Regions from separate parts of the Alteromonas infernus genome, predicted to be linked through region 2. Evidence: predicted binding sites of a transcription regulator. Region 2 holds the regulator's gene; the other holds the start of a gene.
The links. The regulator ArgR, encoded in region 2, controls arginine synthesis, uptake and breakdown. The targets are predictions, from matches to a motif close to ANTGAATANNTATTCANT.
Positions count from the first base shown of each region.

Region 1: ACX5J7_RS13475 (N-acetylmuramoyl-L-alanine amidase) is a predicted target of ArgR. The motif match lies at 4,635-4,652, and genes of this name have one in related genera.

Region 1 covers NZ_CACSIG010000054.1:187,320-195,231, reverse strand. Annotated here, with positions in the region: gene gltB (glutamate synthase large subunit) at 1-4,014, opposite strand, end outside; gene ACX5J7_RS13475 (N-acetylmuramoyl-L-alanine amidase) at 4,689-5,636, shown strand; partial or broken gene arcB (aerobic respiration two-component sensor histidine kinase ArcB) at 5,734-7,912, shown strand, end outside.
Region 2 covers NZ_CACSIG010000042.1:126,790-134,701, reverse strand. Annotated here, with positions in the region: gene ACX5J7_RS11160 (TonB-dependent receptor) at 1-2,685, shown strand, start outside; gene ACX5J7_RS11155 (type 1 glutamine amidotransferase domain-containing protein) at 2,878-3,561, shown strand; gene argR (transcriptional regulator ArgR) at 3,645-4,109, opposite strand; gene mdh (malate dehydrogenase) at 4,349-5,287, shown strand; gene ACX5J7_RS11140 (hypothetical protein) at 5,478-5,696, opposite strand; gene ACX5J7_RS11135 (hypothetical protein) at 5,698-6,288, opposite strand; partial or broken gene ACX5J7_RS11130 (peroxidase family protein) at 6,426-7,401, shown strand; gene ppc (phosphoenolpyruvate carboxylase) at 7,555-7,912, opposite strand, start outside.

The DNA.
Region 1 (7,912 bases), on a different contig from region 2:
ACCGCCAGTGGCGCCGTATAGGCAGGTATTACCCATAATGGCACTGTCGTGGGCATCATAAGAGATGTCGCGCGGCGGGTGGATAACAAGCTTGCCGCCTGTCATGCCTTTGCCTACATAATCGTTGGCATCGCCTTCAAGATGCATGTGTAAACCGCCAGCGTTCCACACACCGAAGCTTTGACCTGCCGTACCGGTAAGTTCAACTTTGATTGGGGTATCTTCAAAATCGTGATTACCGTGATGTTTAGCAATTTCACCTGATAGCAACGCGCCTACAGAGCGGTCGGTATTGCGTACAGGGTATTTAAGCGTAATAGACTCACCGTCTACCACTGCTTGCTGGGCATCTTTAAGCATCTGTGCATTTAACTCACCCTTATCAATAGGCGCGTTTGTGGTTTGTGAACAGAACAAACGGGTATGTTCACCGGCCTTAGGCTGCGCAAGTAGAGGCGATAGATCTAAACGGTTTTGCTTAGCAGTAATGCCATCTAGTACTTTAAGTAGCTCTGTGCGGCCAACAAGATCGTCGAACTTAGCAACACCCATAGATGCCATGATTTCACGTACTTCCTGAGCAATAAACTTAAAGTAGTTCATTACCATGTCAGGCAAGCCGATGAAGTGATCATCACGCAATTTTTGGTCTTGGGTTGCAACACCGGTCGCACAGTTGTTTAAGTGGCAAATACGTAGGTATTTACAACCTAGTGCTACCATTGGGCCAGTACCAAAGCCAAAGCTTTCGGCACCTAAAATACCCGCTTTAACCACATCAAGGCCAGTTTTCAAACCACCGTCGGTTTGAACGCGTACTTTATGACGTAGGCCGTTTTCGATAAGGGCTTGTTGCGTTTCAGAAAGACCTAGTTCGAACGGGCTACCCGCATATTTAACTGACGTTAATGGGCTTGCACCTGTTCCGCCGTCGTACCCTGATACGGTAATAAGGTCTGCATAGGCTTTTGCTACGCCCGTTGCGATAGTACCTACACCCGGTTCAGATACCAGTTTTACTGATATTAGCGCCGTTGGGTTAACCTGCTTCAAATCGAAAATTAGCTGAGCCAAATCTTCAATTGAATAGATATCGTGGTGCGGTGGTGGTGAAATAAGGGTTACACCTGGCACAGAGAAACGAAGCTGTGCGATGTATTTATTCACTTTATCACCAGGAAGCTGACCGCCTTCACCCGGTTTAGCACCTTGCGCCACTTTAATTTGAATAACGTTAGCGTTAACCAAATAGTGAGGTGTCACACCGAAGCGTCCTGACGCAACCTGCTTAATCTTAGAGTTCTTTTCAGTCCCAAAGCGAGAAGGGTGTTCGCCACCTTCGCCCGAGTTAGACTGACCGCCCAAACGGTTCATTGCAATAGCCAGTGCTTCGTGGGCTTCTGGGCTTAATGCACCAATTGACATAGCCGCAGTATCGAAACGTGGGAACAAGTTCTCCGGTGCTTCTACTTCGCTAATATCAATAGGATCGCAGTCTGGATTAATGGCCAGCAAGTCGCGAATGTGTGCAGGGGCACGCTCGTTAACAAGCTTGGCGTATTGCTGGTAGTCGTCATAGTTACCCGACACAACCGCTTTTTGCAGCGTGCTAACTACGTCTGGGTTATAGGCGTGATATTCGCCACCGTGCACATATTTAAGTAAGCCACCGTGATCAACAGACTTACGCTTAAGCCATGCAATGCGATTCAGGTTGATGAGATCTTGGTGGAAATCATCAAAGCCTGCGCCTTGAATACGTGAGGTCACGCCTTTGAAGCAAAGATTCATTACTTCATTGTTAATCCCCACGGCTTCGAAGAGCTTAGAGCTACGGTAGCTCGCGACTGTACTGATACCCATCTTAGACATGATCTTATACAAGCCTTTGTTGATACCTTTACGGTAGTTCAACGTAGCCTGCATAGGAGAAATATCTAACTCGCCTTTTTCGCAAAGCTGCTCGATAGTTTCATAGGCAAGGAATGGGTAAACCGCCGTTGCACCAAGGCCAATAAGTACGGCAAAGTGATGCGGGTCACGGGCACTCGCTGTTTCTATAACAACGTTCGCGTCGCAGCGCAGTGATTTTTCAACCAGTCGTCGCTGTACCGCACCCACGGCCATCGCGGCTGGGATCACCAAGCGGTTTTGCTTGATGTTTCTGTCAGACAGAATAACAAACGCAGCACGTTTATTCTTAACCAGCATTTCCACTTCGTTACACACGCGCTCAATGGCTTTCTTCAAGCCCTCTTGCGGTGCGTATTGAAGTTCTACTACTTCTGAGTAGTAGTTGTCTGGGTTAAATTCACGCAATTGTTTAAGGTCGGTATACATTAATACCGGCGAGTCGAATAACACGCGGTCAGCGTAACCCGATGTTTCGCTAAATACGTTTTGCTCGCGGCCAATACAGGTTGCCAACGACATAACGTGGTTTTCACGCAGTGGGTCGATAGGTGGGTTGGTTACCTGGGCAAACTGCTGACGGAAATAATCATAAACCGTGCGCTGGCGCGATGACATTACCGCCATTGGCGTATCGTCACCCATTGAGCCAACGGCTTCTTGACCATCTTTTGCGAGTACTTTTACAACTTGCTGAATTTCTTCGTAGCTGTAGGCGTGTAGCTTGTGGTAGACCGCCATGGCATCGTCGTCAAACACGCGCTTACCAATAAGCGAGGCATCAAGCTGCTCAATAGGCGTAAGGCGACGAATGTGCTTATCTAACCATTCTTTATATGGGTGGCGAGCTTTAAGGTCATCATCAATTTCCGTAGAACGCCAGATTTTGCCTGTGTAAGTATCTACAGCAAGCATTTCACCTGGGCCTACGCGGCCTTTCTCAATCACGTCAGCTTGCTCGTAGTCCCAAATACCCACTTCAGAGGCAAGAGTAATAAAACCATTTTTGGTAATGACATAGCGAGCTGGACGCAAGCCGTTTCTATCAAGGTTACAGGCTACGTGACGGCCATTCGTTAATACGATACCGGCAGGGCCATCCCATGGTTCCATGTGCATTGAGTTGAACTCGTAGAATGCACGAAGGTCATCATCCATGGTTTTGTTGTTTTGATAGGCTGGTGGAACAAGCAAGCGCATGGCACGGAATAAATCCATACCACCGGCTAGGAATAGCTCCAGCATGTTATCCAATGACGATGAGTCTGAACCTTCAGTATTTACGAAAGGTGCAGCATCTTTAAGGTCGGGGATAAGCGGCGTTGAAAACTTAGCGGCACGTGCCATCGCCCAGTCGCGGTTGCCTTTAATGGTGTTAATTTCACCATTATGCGCAAGGAAACGGAAAGGTTGAGCTAGCGGCCAGCGTGGTAACGTGTTTGTCGAGAAGCGCTGGTGGAAAACGCAGATCGCGCTTTGCATGCGCTCATCGGCAAGATCGTGATAGAAGGCTGGCAAGTCTTTTGGCATCACCAAGCCTTTATAGATCGTTACCAAGCCTGATAAACACGCTACGTAAAAATCTGGATCTGCTTCAAGGCGTTTTTCAGCACGGCGACGGATCATATATAAGCGACGCTCAAGGTCGCGTTTTCTCCAGCCCGCTGGTGCGTTCACAAATACTTGTTCAATTTGTGGAACGCCTGTAAGCGCTAACTCACCCAGTACCGAGCGGTCGACAGGCACTTCGCGCCAGCCCACTACTGAAAGTGTTTCTTTTTCAAGTTCTTCATTAAGTACTTCACGCGCGGCTTGCGCAAGTACAGGGTCCTGACTTAAGAAAATCATGCCCACGCCGTATTTTTTGCTGAGTTTCCAGCCATTTTCTTCGGCGATTGCATGGAAGAACGCATCCGGCTTCTGTAGTAATAAACCACAGCCGTCACCGGTTTTCCCGTCTGCGGCGATACCGCCACGATGCTGCATACGGTCAAGGCCGTGTATTGCAGTGGTTACCAATTCATGACTGGCTTCCCCGTGAGTGTGAGCGATTAAGCCAAACCCACAGTTGTCCCGGGAATCATTGGGATTATATAAACTCATCTCTTAACTCCTTCAACCTTAAGACTGGGCAAGGTATGCGTTGCGTGTAGATGCGCCTAGGTGTGCGTATCACAACATTGTTAGACGTCTTTTTTGCTTGCGCGCGGTATTGCTCGCAATATGCGTCTTTCTTGTCGTTTATTTATTATTAGAGGATACCAGTCGTTTCCGCATTTTTATGCATTATTGCCATGCGGGCCGTACAAAATACCCACATTGAAAACTAAAATCAAACGCTAAAATTGTAAGCGTTATATAGTTTTTGTATAAATATATTTAATTTCTTTAAATACAGGCATTTATATCCCGCTGCTTACGTTTGTAATAAAAATGTTATCAAGTGAGAAAATTAATAATTGACCAGTACATAAATGATATTAGTTCTCATTTGAGTTTTAGTGGTGAATAAATATTCTTTATTTTCGTTGTTTTATGTTGTCAATGTGGGTTTGCTGTGTATTTTTATTAAATTGTAAAGTTATGGTTCCACAAATATAAGCTGTTTGCTATATTGATTAAAAGTTGTTCAAATGTGAGGCTAGGTAAAAACATAGCCTGTAGCTCGCAGTGTGCCCACGCACGCTGAGAGTGCAAACAATGCGTACGCTCTAGTGATATGAAAAGAATAAAAATTCACTGTAGGCGCGTGCAAACTAATCAACAAGGAATATTGAATGACTATCCTACACGCGACCCCTAGGCTCTCATTTGATGTATACGAACACCGCCTCATTGGTGAAAATGTCAAATTTACTGCTTCACCGAATACTTCTGGGGCGTTTCAGACTGGCGCTCCCGATACCATTGTCATTCATTTCACTGCTGGAAGTAGTTTGGGTTCCTCTGTCAACGTCTTAACTAATGCTGAAAGTGGTGTTTCAGCGCACTTCGCTTTAGGGCGTAACGGCGATATCGTTCAAATGTTGCCCACCAACAAAATAGGGTGGCACGCTGGCAAAAGTCATTACAAGGGGCGAAGCGGGCTAAACAGATACTCCATAGGAATAGAGCTAGATAATGCCGGGCAACTAAAGCCTAGAGGCGACGGCACGTATGAAAGCTGGTTTGGGAACGTTTATGGAGAAAGTGAAGTGATAGCTGCACAGCACCCCAACCAATCAGTTTTAGGCTATTGGCATAAATATACTGATATTCAGATTGCCTCCACAATAAGCCTGTGCAAAGTGCTTTGCGAACACTACCCAATTTCTGTTGTGGTAGGTCACGATGAGATAGCGCCTTCGCGTAAAGTTGACCCTGGCCCTGCATTTCCGATGCACCAAATCAGAGAACAGGTACTGCTTGGAAAAAGTGAAGACGAAACGCACACGGAAAGTAGCGGTGTCCATACGGGCAGCTTACAAAGAGAAGCGCACGATGCCGTGCCGCGACATATTGCCAGCTCGGTAAATCGCGTGGCTAACGTAAGTGCTAACGCACTCAATGTGCGTAAAGGGCCAAATGTCTCTTTTCCTCTTATTGAAAATGGGTTGCACAAAGGTGAAGTATTAAAGGTGCTAGAAAAGCAGGGAGAGTGGGCGAAAGTCTCCTTTACAAAAGTAGGTTGGGTTAACACCCGTTATATTAATGAGATTACAGAAAAGTCGCCGTTTAAAACGTAGCGTTACGTTATGAGGTTACAGTTAGCGTGTTTAACGCATTCCCGTAGTGGTGAAAGCCTGATAGGATAAAGGCAAAATAAGCTTATATTAGACGTACATGCATTCAGATTCACCCAACGATTCTTGGGCAATTCGTTTTGCTCAATTTGTGCAGCGTTTCGGCACGCTAAAGCTCAGCATACTATTTGTTGTTCTTTCGCTTGTATTTACGCTAGGCGGCTCATACGTAATTCGCGTTAGCATGGGCAGCCAAGTTCAACCTGATGACTTCATCAGCGCAGTTATTCTAACTATGCTGTCGGCACCGTGGGTGCTGTATTTCTTTAGTGAGTTAATTAAACAGTTAGAAAACTCACGTACCAATCTTAAAGAAGTAGTGAGTCAACTGGAGAGCTTGCGCGAAGAGGATGTTTTCCTTAATCGAGAACTTCAAAGTAATATTCGCCAGCTTAATCACGAGATTGAGCAGAGGAAACAGGCGCAAGAAGAGCGCGAAGCGCTGTTCAAAGACTTAGAAAGAGAGATTCAAGACAAGTCAGAGCAAGAGGCACAAGCACGCCGCTTATCTACTTTATTGCGTTCAATTATTGATGCCTCTCCCGACCTCATTTACTACCGCAACGAAGAGGGCCGTTTTGCAGGTTGTAACCGTATTGCAGAGTTAATGACGGGGAAAACTGAGCAAGAGCTTCTGGGGTTAACCCCTAAAGACGTGTACGAAGAAGAACTGGCCCGACAAATTGTTGCCAGTGATCACGAGGTACTCGAAACCAACGCTAGTATTACGGAAGAGTTATGGCTGCGCTTCGCCGATGGCCGCCGACGCTACTTCGAAATGAAGCGCGTTCCTTTCTTCGACAAAGAAGGCAATCGTTTGGGGTTATTGTCGTTTGGTCGAGACATGACGGAACGCAAACAAGCCGAAAATGCCGCTGCTAAAGCCAGTACTGACAAAACCCGTTTTATTGCCACGATTAGTCACGAGCTTCGCACGCCGCTAAACGGTATTGTGGGCTTAAGCCGAATGTTGCGCGACACAGAATTGTCAGATGAGCAGTTCAGCTGGGTAAGCACTATTTATGCAAGTGCGATTACTTTGGGCAATATTTTCAATGACATTATCGACCTTGATAAGTTAGATAGGGACAAACTTGAATTAAGCCTTAAAACAATCTCGCTCAAAGACTTCACTGAAGAACTTAGCAGTATTATCCGCTTACTAGCTGCAGATAAGCAGCTAGAGCTTAAAACCAGTATTAATGAACCGCTGCCACGTCTCGTTGAAATAGACGGGACACGCCTTCGCCAAATACTCTGGAATATATTGTTTAATGCGGTGAAGTTCACGCAAAAAGGCCATGTGAGTTTATCGGTGTCATCGACTAAACCCGATGGTGACAAGGCCTACGTCACCTTTGTTATTGAAGATACAGGTGTTGGTATTCCTGAAAGCGAAATTGATAAAATTTTTGCTATGTACTACCAGGTAGACCACCCGGATCATCAGTCGGCTACGGGAACAGGCATTGGCTTGGCCATTTGTAAGCAAATGGTCGATTTAATGAACGGCGAAATTCACGTTTCGAGTAAAGAGGGTAAAGGCACCCGTTTTGAGATTGTACTGCCAGTACAAATTTCTAATAGCCCAATGAAAGTGGCGCAGCTTCAAGTTACAGGGTTAAATATCTTACTGGTAGAAGATATCGAGCTGAACGTAATGGTGGCTAAAGCGTTGCTTGAAAAGCTGGGTCAAAAAGTGGATGTCGCTATGACGGGTCAAGAGGCGATTGATAAAGCAAGAGCTAATCAATACGACCTTATTTTACTTGATATTCAATTGCCAGATATGACGGGCTTTGACGTGGCGAGTACTTTGATTGAAGAAGATTTGGTCATGCAGACGCCTATTGTGGCATTAACGGCTAACGTGATTAAAAAGCGCGACGAGTATCTTGAAAACGGGATGGACGATGTCATCGCTAAACCCATCAAAAAATCTCGTGTCATTGAAGTGTTTAACGACCTGTTCCACGCACCGCCAGCGCCGCTTGAGGTAGACGGTGAAGTAGAGCGCCCTGAGCCAACCAAAACATTAAGTAACATTTTAGATATGGACTTATTGCAGATGTTGGTAGATACAATAGGGGACGAAATGGTACGCGCGAGTGTTAAAGTTTTCCAAGAAAAAAATGCCCGAGTACATGGAAATACTGCAGCTCAGCTTAAGTGCGGACGAAAAGTCAGAAGTGTGCTCTCAAGCCCATAAAATAAAGGGG
Region 2 (7,912 bases):
GTTGACCCTCGTGTTTTCGTTGATGAAAGCTTCAACGACTCGATTAGCTGTGGTGGTGCAAGCCCGCGTAACAACAGCTTGACCCTAGATGGTATTCGCATGAATGACAACTTCGGTCTTAACAGCAACGGCTTCCCAACCGAGCGTATGCCTTTCTCTTACGACGCTATCCAACAGGTAGCCGTTGAGCTTGCTCCGTTTGACGTTGAGTACGGTGGTTTCACTGCGTGTAACATCAACGCAGTAACTAAATCAGGTACTAACGAAGTTCACGGTGGTGTTTTCTACGACTTTACGTCTGATTCTTACCGCGGCGACGAAGTTGACAGTGTAGAGCGTGACAACGGTAACTACACAGAAAAACGTTACGGTTTCAACGTTGGTCTTCCACTAATTAAAGATAGCCTGTTCCTTTTCGCAGCTTACGAAAAGCTTGAAGGTGTTCAGCTTTATGATTACAACGCGCTGGGTAGTCGTGTAACTCAAGACGACATCAGTCAGGTTTCACAAATTGCGCAAGACGTGTATGGCTATGATGTAGGCGGTACACCGGGTTCTGCGCCAGTTGAAGACGAAAAAATTCTTATTAAACTAGACTGGAACATTAACGCAGACCACCGTGCTTCATTAGTATATAACTGGAACGACGGTTTTAGCGTAAGCCAATCTGACGGCGGTTCTTCAAGACTTTCTTTAAGTAATCACTTCTACGAGCGAGGCGCTGAACTAACTACTGTTGTAGGTTCACTATACTCAAACTGGACTGATGACTTTTCAACAGAGCTTCGTATTGGCCACACTGACCTAGATAACCGTCAACAGTCACTAGACGCAGCTTCTGGCTTCGCTGAAGCGCAAATCAGAACTGATAACGGTGGAACTATCTACATCGGTCCAGATGACTCTCGTCAGTCTAACGACCTTAACTATGAAGTATTTAACTTTAAACTAGCGGGTACTTATTTCTGGGGTGACCACGAAATTACGGCTGGTGTTGAATACGAAGAAACTGACGTATTTAACCTGTTTATGCAGCAAACTGTAGGTGAATACCGTTTCGACAGCATCGCTGACTTCGAAGCTGGTCTTGTTGATCGTATCTACTACAACAACTCTGCGGGTACAAACAACCCAGCGGATGCTGGTGCTTCTTTTGCATTCGACGTAACTACCTATTACGTACAAGACGAGTTCTACCTAACTGACGACCTCAAAATCATGGCTGGTCTTCGTTATGATACATACGGCTCTGACGATACGCCTCGTTTGAACGAAAACTTCACTGAGCGTTATGGTTTTGCCAACACTGCAAACGTAGATGGTATTGACCTTCTTCAGCCACGTTTCGGCTTTACCTACACAGTTAACGAAAGCTTAGAACTACGCGGTGGTTTAGGTCTTTACTCTGGTGGTAACCCTAACGTTTGGATCTCAAATGCATACTCTAACGACGGTGTAACGAACATTGGTACTCGTGAACGTCAAATCAATGGCTTCGTAAGTGGCACTACTTCATTGTTTGACCTAGAGCTAACTGGTCAAGGTCGTCCGATTTACGACGTACCACAAGAGCTATTTGACGTAGTAGCGAACACTAGCCTAACGGATGGTGACGGTAACACTAACGCAACTGACCCAGACTTTGAGATTCCTTCTGAGTGGAAATACGCGTTAGGTTTCACCTATGTAACTGAAAATGACTACCTAATTAACGCTGACATGATCTATACCGATCGCCAAGATTCAGCAATAGTTAGAGATGCGAACATTGTTTACAACGGTGAAAACCGTTTCGATGGTCGCCCAATCTACACCAATATTGACTCAGGTCGTAATGAAACGCAGGACTTCATTCTAGGTAATGTTGATTCAGGTGATGACGGTAGTTCACTTGTTCTTTCAATCGGCGTAAGCAAAGAGTGGGATAATGGCTTCGATATGGGCGCTTCATACGCTTATGTTGACGCAGAAGATGCTAACCCAATGACAAGCGCAGTAGCGTTCTCAAACTACGCTAACTTTGCAACAAGCGATCCTAACAACCCGTCTGCGGCAACGTCTGACTACGCTGTTGGCAACCGCTTTAACTTCTCACTAGGTTATACTGCAGAGTTCTTTGACGGTTATGCAACACGTTTCAACTTGTTTGCAACGGCTAACGAAGGTAAGCCTTTCTCTTACGTTCACAGCAACAACTCAGCGTTCCCTTGGGATGGTGTATTTGCTCGTCAGCTTATTTACATTCCTGAAGTAAACGATCCGAACGTAGTGTTTGTTGATCAGACAAACCGTGATGGTGATGTACTTCAAACTGCGGAAGAAGCTCAAAGACAGTTCAACCGTTGGGTTGAAGATAACGGCTTTGAGCGCGGCGAGATCCTTGAGCGTAACAGTGAAACTGCTGATTGGTGGTTTAAAGCTGACCTACGTGTCTCTCAAGAGCTACCTGGCTTCTATGAAGGTCATACAGCAAGCGCGTTCTTCGTAATCGAAAACTTGACCAACTTAATCAACGACCAATGGGGTGACTTCCGTCAAGGTAGCTTCGGCGGTGATGAAGTTATTGCTGCGGACTTCAATGACGCAGGTCAATACGAGTACAGCGCGTTCTCAAGACCAGAGCAGAGCGTATCTCGCGGTCCTTCACTTTGGGAAATCCGCGTAGGTGTTAACTACCGCTTTTAAGAAGTAGTAAACACTAACTACAAGTTGTAGTGTTAGGTGCCACTCTCCTTAACAGGAAGTGGCACTTTTTTATGCCTGCGATTTATCTCACACACCTGTTACTGAGCGCGCATAGTCTTTGCTTATGATCTAAGTCTCTCCATTGAACGAACAAACACATGATAAATTTTTAGATGCTCGCAAGGAGGGCTTATGTCAAAACGTATGCTAATGGTAATGACGTCTCACGAAATTATGGGTGACACCGGCGAGAAAACCGGCATGTGGCTAGAAGAGTTCGCTGCGCCATACTACGCATTTAAAGATGAGGGATATACAATCACCTTAGCGTCACCGATGGGCGGCCAGGTACCGATTGACCCCAATAGTCTTGCTGACGACGCAATGACGGACGATTCGATTCGATACACAAAAGACGAGCTGGCTCGAAGCGCTATAGCGTCGACTATTCCGCTTGAAGATGTACGTGCAGATGAGTTTGACGCTGTCTTCTACCCGGGCGGTCATGGTCCGCTATGGGACTTATCAGATAATGCGCATTCCATTAAATTGATTGAAGACACTATCGCAGCCAATAAACCCGTTGGGGCTGTGTGCCACGCGCCCATCGTGCTAAAAGATGTTAAGACGCCAGATGGCAAATATTTGGTTGATGGCAAGCAGGTTACTGGCTTCTCAAATAGCGAAGAAGCTGCGATGGAGCTTACTGACGTAGTCCCTTATCTGGTTGAAGACGAGCTAGTCAAAAAGGGCGGTAAGTATGAAAGCGCGGATGATTTTGCTGTTAAAGTCTGTACAGATGGATTGTTGGTGACGGGGCAAAATCCGCCATCGTCACGTCCTGCAGCCGATGCATTGATCAAACTTCTATCTTAAGAACGTTTTAATTATAATGTAGTTGGAAACCGCATCATGTATGCGGTTTCTTGTTTTCGTTTGCCTAGCTTTTAGCGCCCTGGCTAGACATTCTCAAATAAATCTTCTACGCGCTGTCTTAATTCTTCAATTTTAGTGACATCAGCGGGAGCGATGAAAATGGTATCATCACCAGCGATAGTACCTAACACGCCATCTTTTTTGCTTAGCGAGTCAAGTAAGCGGGCGATAAGTTGAGCTGCACCTGGGCTAGTTCTTATGATGACCATCACGTTGTTGTGCACAATGTCTAATACAAGCTGTTTGAGGGGGCTTTTAGCCGTAGGCATACCTAACTCAGGGGGAAGGCAGTAAACCATATCACCGCGCGCGTTGCGCGTTCTTACAGCTCCAAATTTACTTAACATTCTTGAAATTTTAGACTGACTGATATTGTCAAAGCCTTGTGCTTTTAATGCGTCAACAATTTCGCCTTGTGAACCATAACTTTCCGCTTTAAGAATCTCTTTAAAAGCCTTGATGAGTTGCTCTTGTTTTGCGTTTGCCATTAGCGCTCTTTTCTTTTCTGAGGGTTTATGTGTGGTGAATTTTATTTGTTATGCCCATATTGTGCCGTACAGGTAGACTTTGCGCAATTTCTTTGCATAATCATTCATGATAATGAATATCGAGATAAAATCGCCATAAATAACGTTAATAAGACGATCCGGTGATTGAGTTTTCCCCCGCGTTGCATTAGTGTGACGTTCCGTTTAAATACGTGAAGTAATCCCATAGGAGAAATGGTATGAAAGTAGCCGTGTTAGGTGCTGCCGGTGGTATTGGTCAGGCGCTGTCTTTGTTGTTGAAAACACAATTGCCAGCAGGTTCAGATTTAGCGCTTTACGACGTAGCGCCAGTTGTTCCTGGTGTTGCCGTTGATTTGAGCCACATCCCCACTGCGGTAAAAGTAACCGGTCACGGTAAAGATGACCTAGCTGATGCACTAACTGGAGCAGACGTTGTTCTAATTCCAGCGGGTATGCCTCGTAAGCCAGGTATGGATCGTTCTGATCTGTTCAACATCAACGCCGGCATTGTTAAAAACCTAATCGAAGGTGTAGCTGATAACTGCCCGAACGCGTGTGTTGGTATCATCACTAACCCAGTTAACACTACTGTTGCGATTGCAGCTGAAACGCTAAAAGCAAAAGGCGTTTACGACAAGAATAAGCTTTTCGGTGTAACGACACTTGACGTTATCCGCGCTGAAACGTTTGTTGCTGAACTTAAAGATGTTGACGTATCTTCAGTGCACGTACCGGTAATCGGTGGTCACTCTGGTACTACAATCCTTCCTCTTCTTTCACAAGTTGAAGGCGTAGAGTTCACAGACGAAGAAGTATCTAGCCTAACCACTCGTATCCAGAATGCTGGTACTGAAGTGGTTGAAGCAAAAGCGGGCGGCGGTTCTGCAACCCTTTCAATGGGTCAAGCAGCAGCACGTTTCTGTTTATCTCTAGTTGCAGCAATGCAAGGTGAGAATGTGGTTGAGTACACTTATGTACAAACTGACGACAGCGACGACGCAGCATTCTTTGCACACCCAGTTCGCCTAGGTGCAAACGGTGTTGAAGAAATCTTGCCATACGGCGAGCTAAGCGCGTTTGAAGAAAAAGCGAAAAACGACATGCTTGAAGGCCTGCGTGGTGACATCAAGCTAGGCGTAGACTTCGTAAACGGCTAATCGGTGAGTATCATTGGCGGGCCTTTGAACGTAGGCACGCCGTGAATACTTCCCTGTAGGCTTCGCCACCGCTTCTCTGCGGTGGAGAGCCTACATTTTAATTACTTTCTCAGACTTCACATCAAGTTTCCACTTTATTATCAGCTCTTATCACCCCAGCGATTAAAGGTTCTGTTACGACCTTTGTGTATTAGTTAAGTGAAAGATATTTCGTGATATCGAAAAGCCTGATTTCACCGGCATCTAAAGTTACACCTTTATGTACAGCGTAAGCGTAACCTTTTAATACGCTATTGCCTTCAGACATAAGGAAAAGATGGGTGGCAAAAGTCGTGTGGGAAGTGGTTATTTCAACAATAGGGTGTTGAAGCGAGATATTTTCCGGTGAGATCTGTGTGCTAACAGCCAATTCACTCGTCTTCCCCTTTTCTAAAAACCGTGAGCGACCCTTGTCTATCTTCATACAACTGAAGAAGAGCCAATTCTGGTTTATCTAAATAATGTAAAATGCCCACCCATAAACCGTACGGCGTCTCGTCGTTTGCGCGTTCCGCATTGTTTAGCAAAGTACCGTATTTCTCTAAAAACTTGCGAGGCGTTGAGCTAGATTCTTGTTTTATGAGTCGGTAACTAGTGGAAAGTAAGCCTTTATTGTCATTGTAGTTTGATTCAAGCGCGGTAAAGCTGGTGTCTAGGTAAGGGGACAGAGTAAGCGAACGGGTTACGTCTTCTTCGATAACGGTACTGATCGTACATCGGTTCTCTTTACAGGATATATCCTCATCACTAAAGGCTGAGCGTTTGGCGTACCTCAGGCCTGAAGGTATGTGGATTTCATAAAGAAAATGTTCGCCGCTATCGTTTATTTGGAGAAGTTTATACTGCATTTCATCTTCACTAATTCCTTCCCACAATCCGGGTGACAGTGATAGCGGTTTCGCTTGTAAACTTAATGTCGAAATCCCCAACAATAAACCTGCTAAGGCCGGTAGCAAATGCATGTTTAGTCCTTTATGAAATTGTTATGTCGATAAATAAGATAACGGTTTTTTTTTCATGATTAAAACTATTTGAGTGATTGGAGGGAAGAATATTGCTAAGCGAATGCTCTGGTTGTTGATTACTGCCCGTTTGCGGTGGCAGAGGTAACGCTTCAACAGGTAACCAGCGTTTTGCGCCTCTAAACTCGTGGCCAGACAACGTTAACTTAGATAAAGCTCGCCGTTTGCTTTGGCCAATTAAAAAGAAGTATGGCAACAAACTGAGCTGTGCTGATTTATTTGTCCTAGCAGGCACTATTGCCTATGAAAGTATGGGCCTTGTTTACGTAAACCCTGAGGGGGTTAATGGCAAGCCTGACCCCCTTAAAACCGCTTCCCATGTACGTGAAACCTTTGCGCGTATGGCAATGAATGATGAAGAAACTGTTGCATTAGCCGCCGGTGGTCACACGGTAGGTAAATGTCACGGTAATGGCAGTGCCGAAGCATTAGGGCCAGATCCAGAAGGTGCAGGTATTGAAAAAGTCGCCAGCCGGTGCCAAGCAGTGGGAACCTATCAATATTAAAGAGGAAGAGAAGCCTATTGATATTGAAGATCCAACAAAGCGCTACAACCCCATCATGACCGATGCTGAATCTTTTGAGCCACTAGAGCCCATTGCTGACGGCTACAGAAACTATCTTCAAAAAGACTACGTGGTTAAACCTGAAGAGCTAATGCTAGATAAAACCCAGTTACTCGGTTTAACAGCGAAAGAAATGACGGTACTCGTAGGCGGCATGCGTATGCTTGGCACTAACTACGGCGAAAGTAAGCACGGTGTATTTACCGATAACGTAGGCGCATTGAGCACAGATTTCTTCGTAAATCTTACTGACTTGAAATACACATGGAAGCCGACAGGGAAAAATAGCTACGCTATTGTCGACAGAGCGTCCGGTGATGAAGTGTTTACCGCTACGCGTTTTGACCTAGTGTTTGGTTCAAACTCTGTATTGCGCGCATATGCTGAGCTATACGCGCAAGATGACAGCAAAGAGAAGTTTGTTAAGGACTTTGTTGCCGCGTGGACAAAGGTGATGAACGCAGACCGCTTCGACCTTACCTGTTAGTGCTTATCTTTAGTGTAAGTAAAAACACTTAAGTAACAAAAAGCCCGCTTCATGATGACGCGGGCTTTTTTCGTTTTATTACTTAGCGAAGCGAGTGGCGACCAACATGATAAAACTATGTGCGCCAATTCAAGCGCTTCGCTAATACAAGTTTTAACCCGTGTTACGCATCCCGATAGCAATACCGGCAATGGTAACCATCATGGCGCGCTCTAGGCTGGTGTTCTGTGCATCGTCACCGGCTTTACGGATACGATCTAGAAGCTCAATTTGCAGGTAATGAAGGGGCTGAAGGTATCCTGCGCGGATCTCCATAGACTCTTTACCCTGCGGGTCGTTCTTCATTATGTCGTCGTTGCCAGTGATAGCCAACAGCGAGGAGATACTTTGTTTTAGCTCGCTGCGCAGCGCTTCACCAAAATGTTTGAGCTCTTTGGGTACCAAGCGCTCATCATAAGCTTCACTGATACGCGGATCGGCTTTATGGAACACCATGTCCAGCATTGAAAGA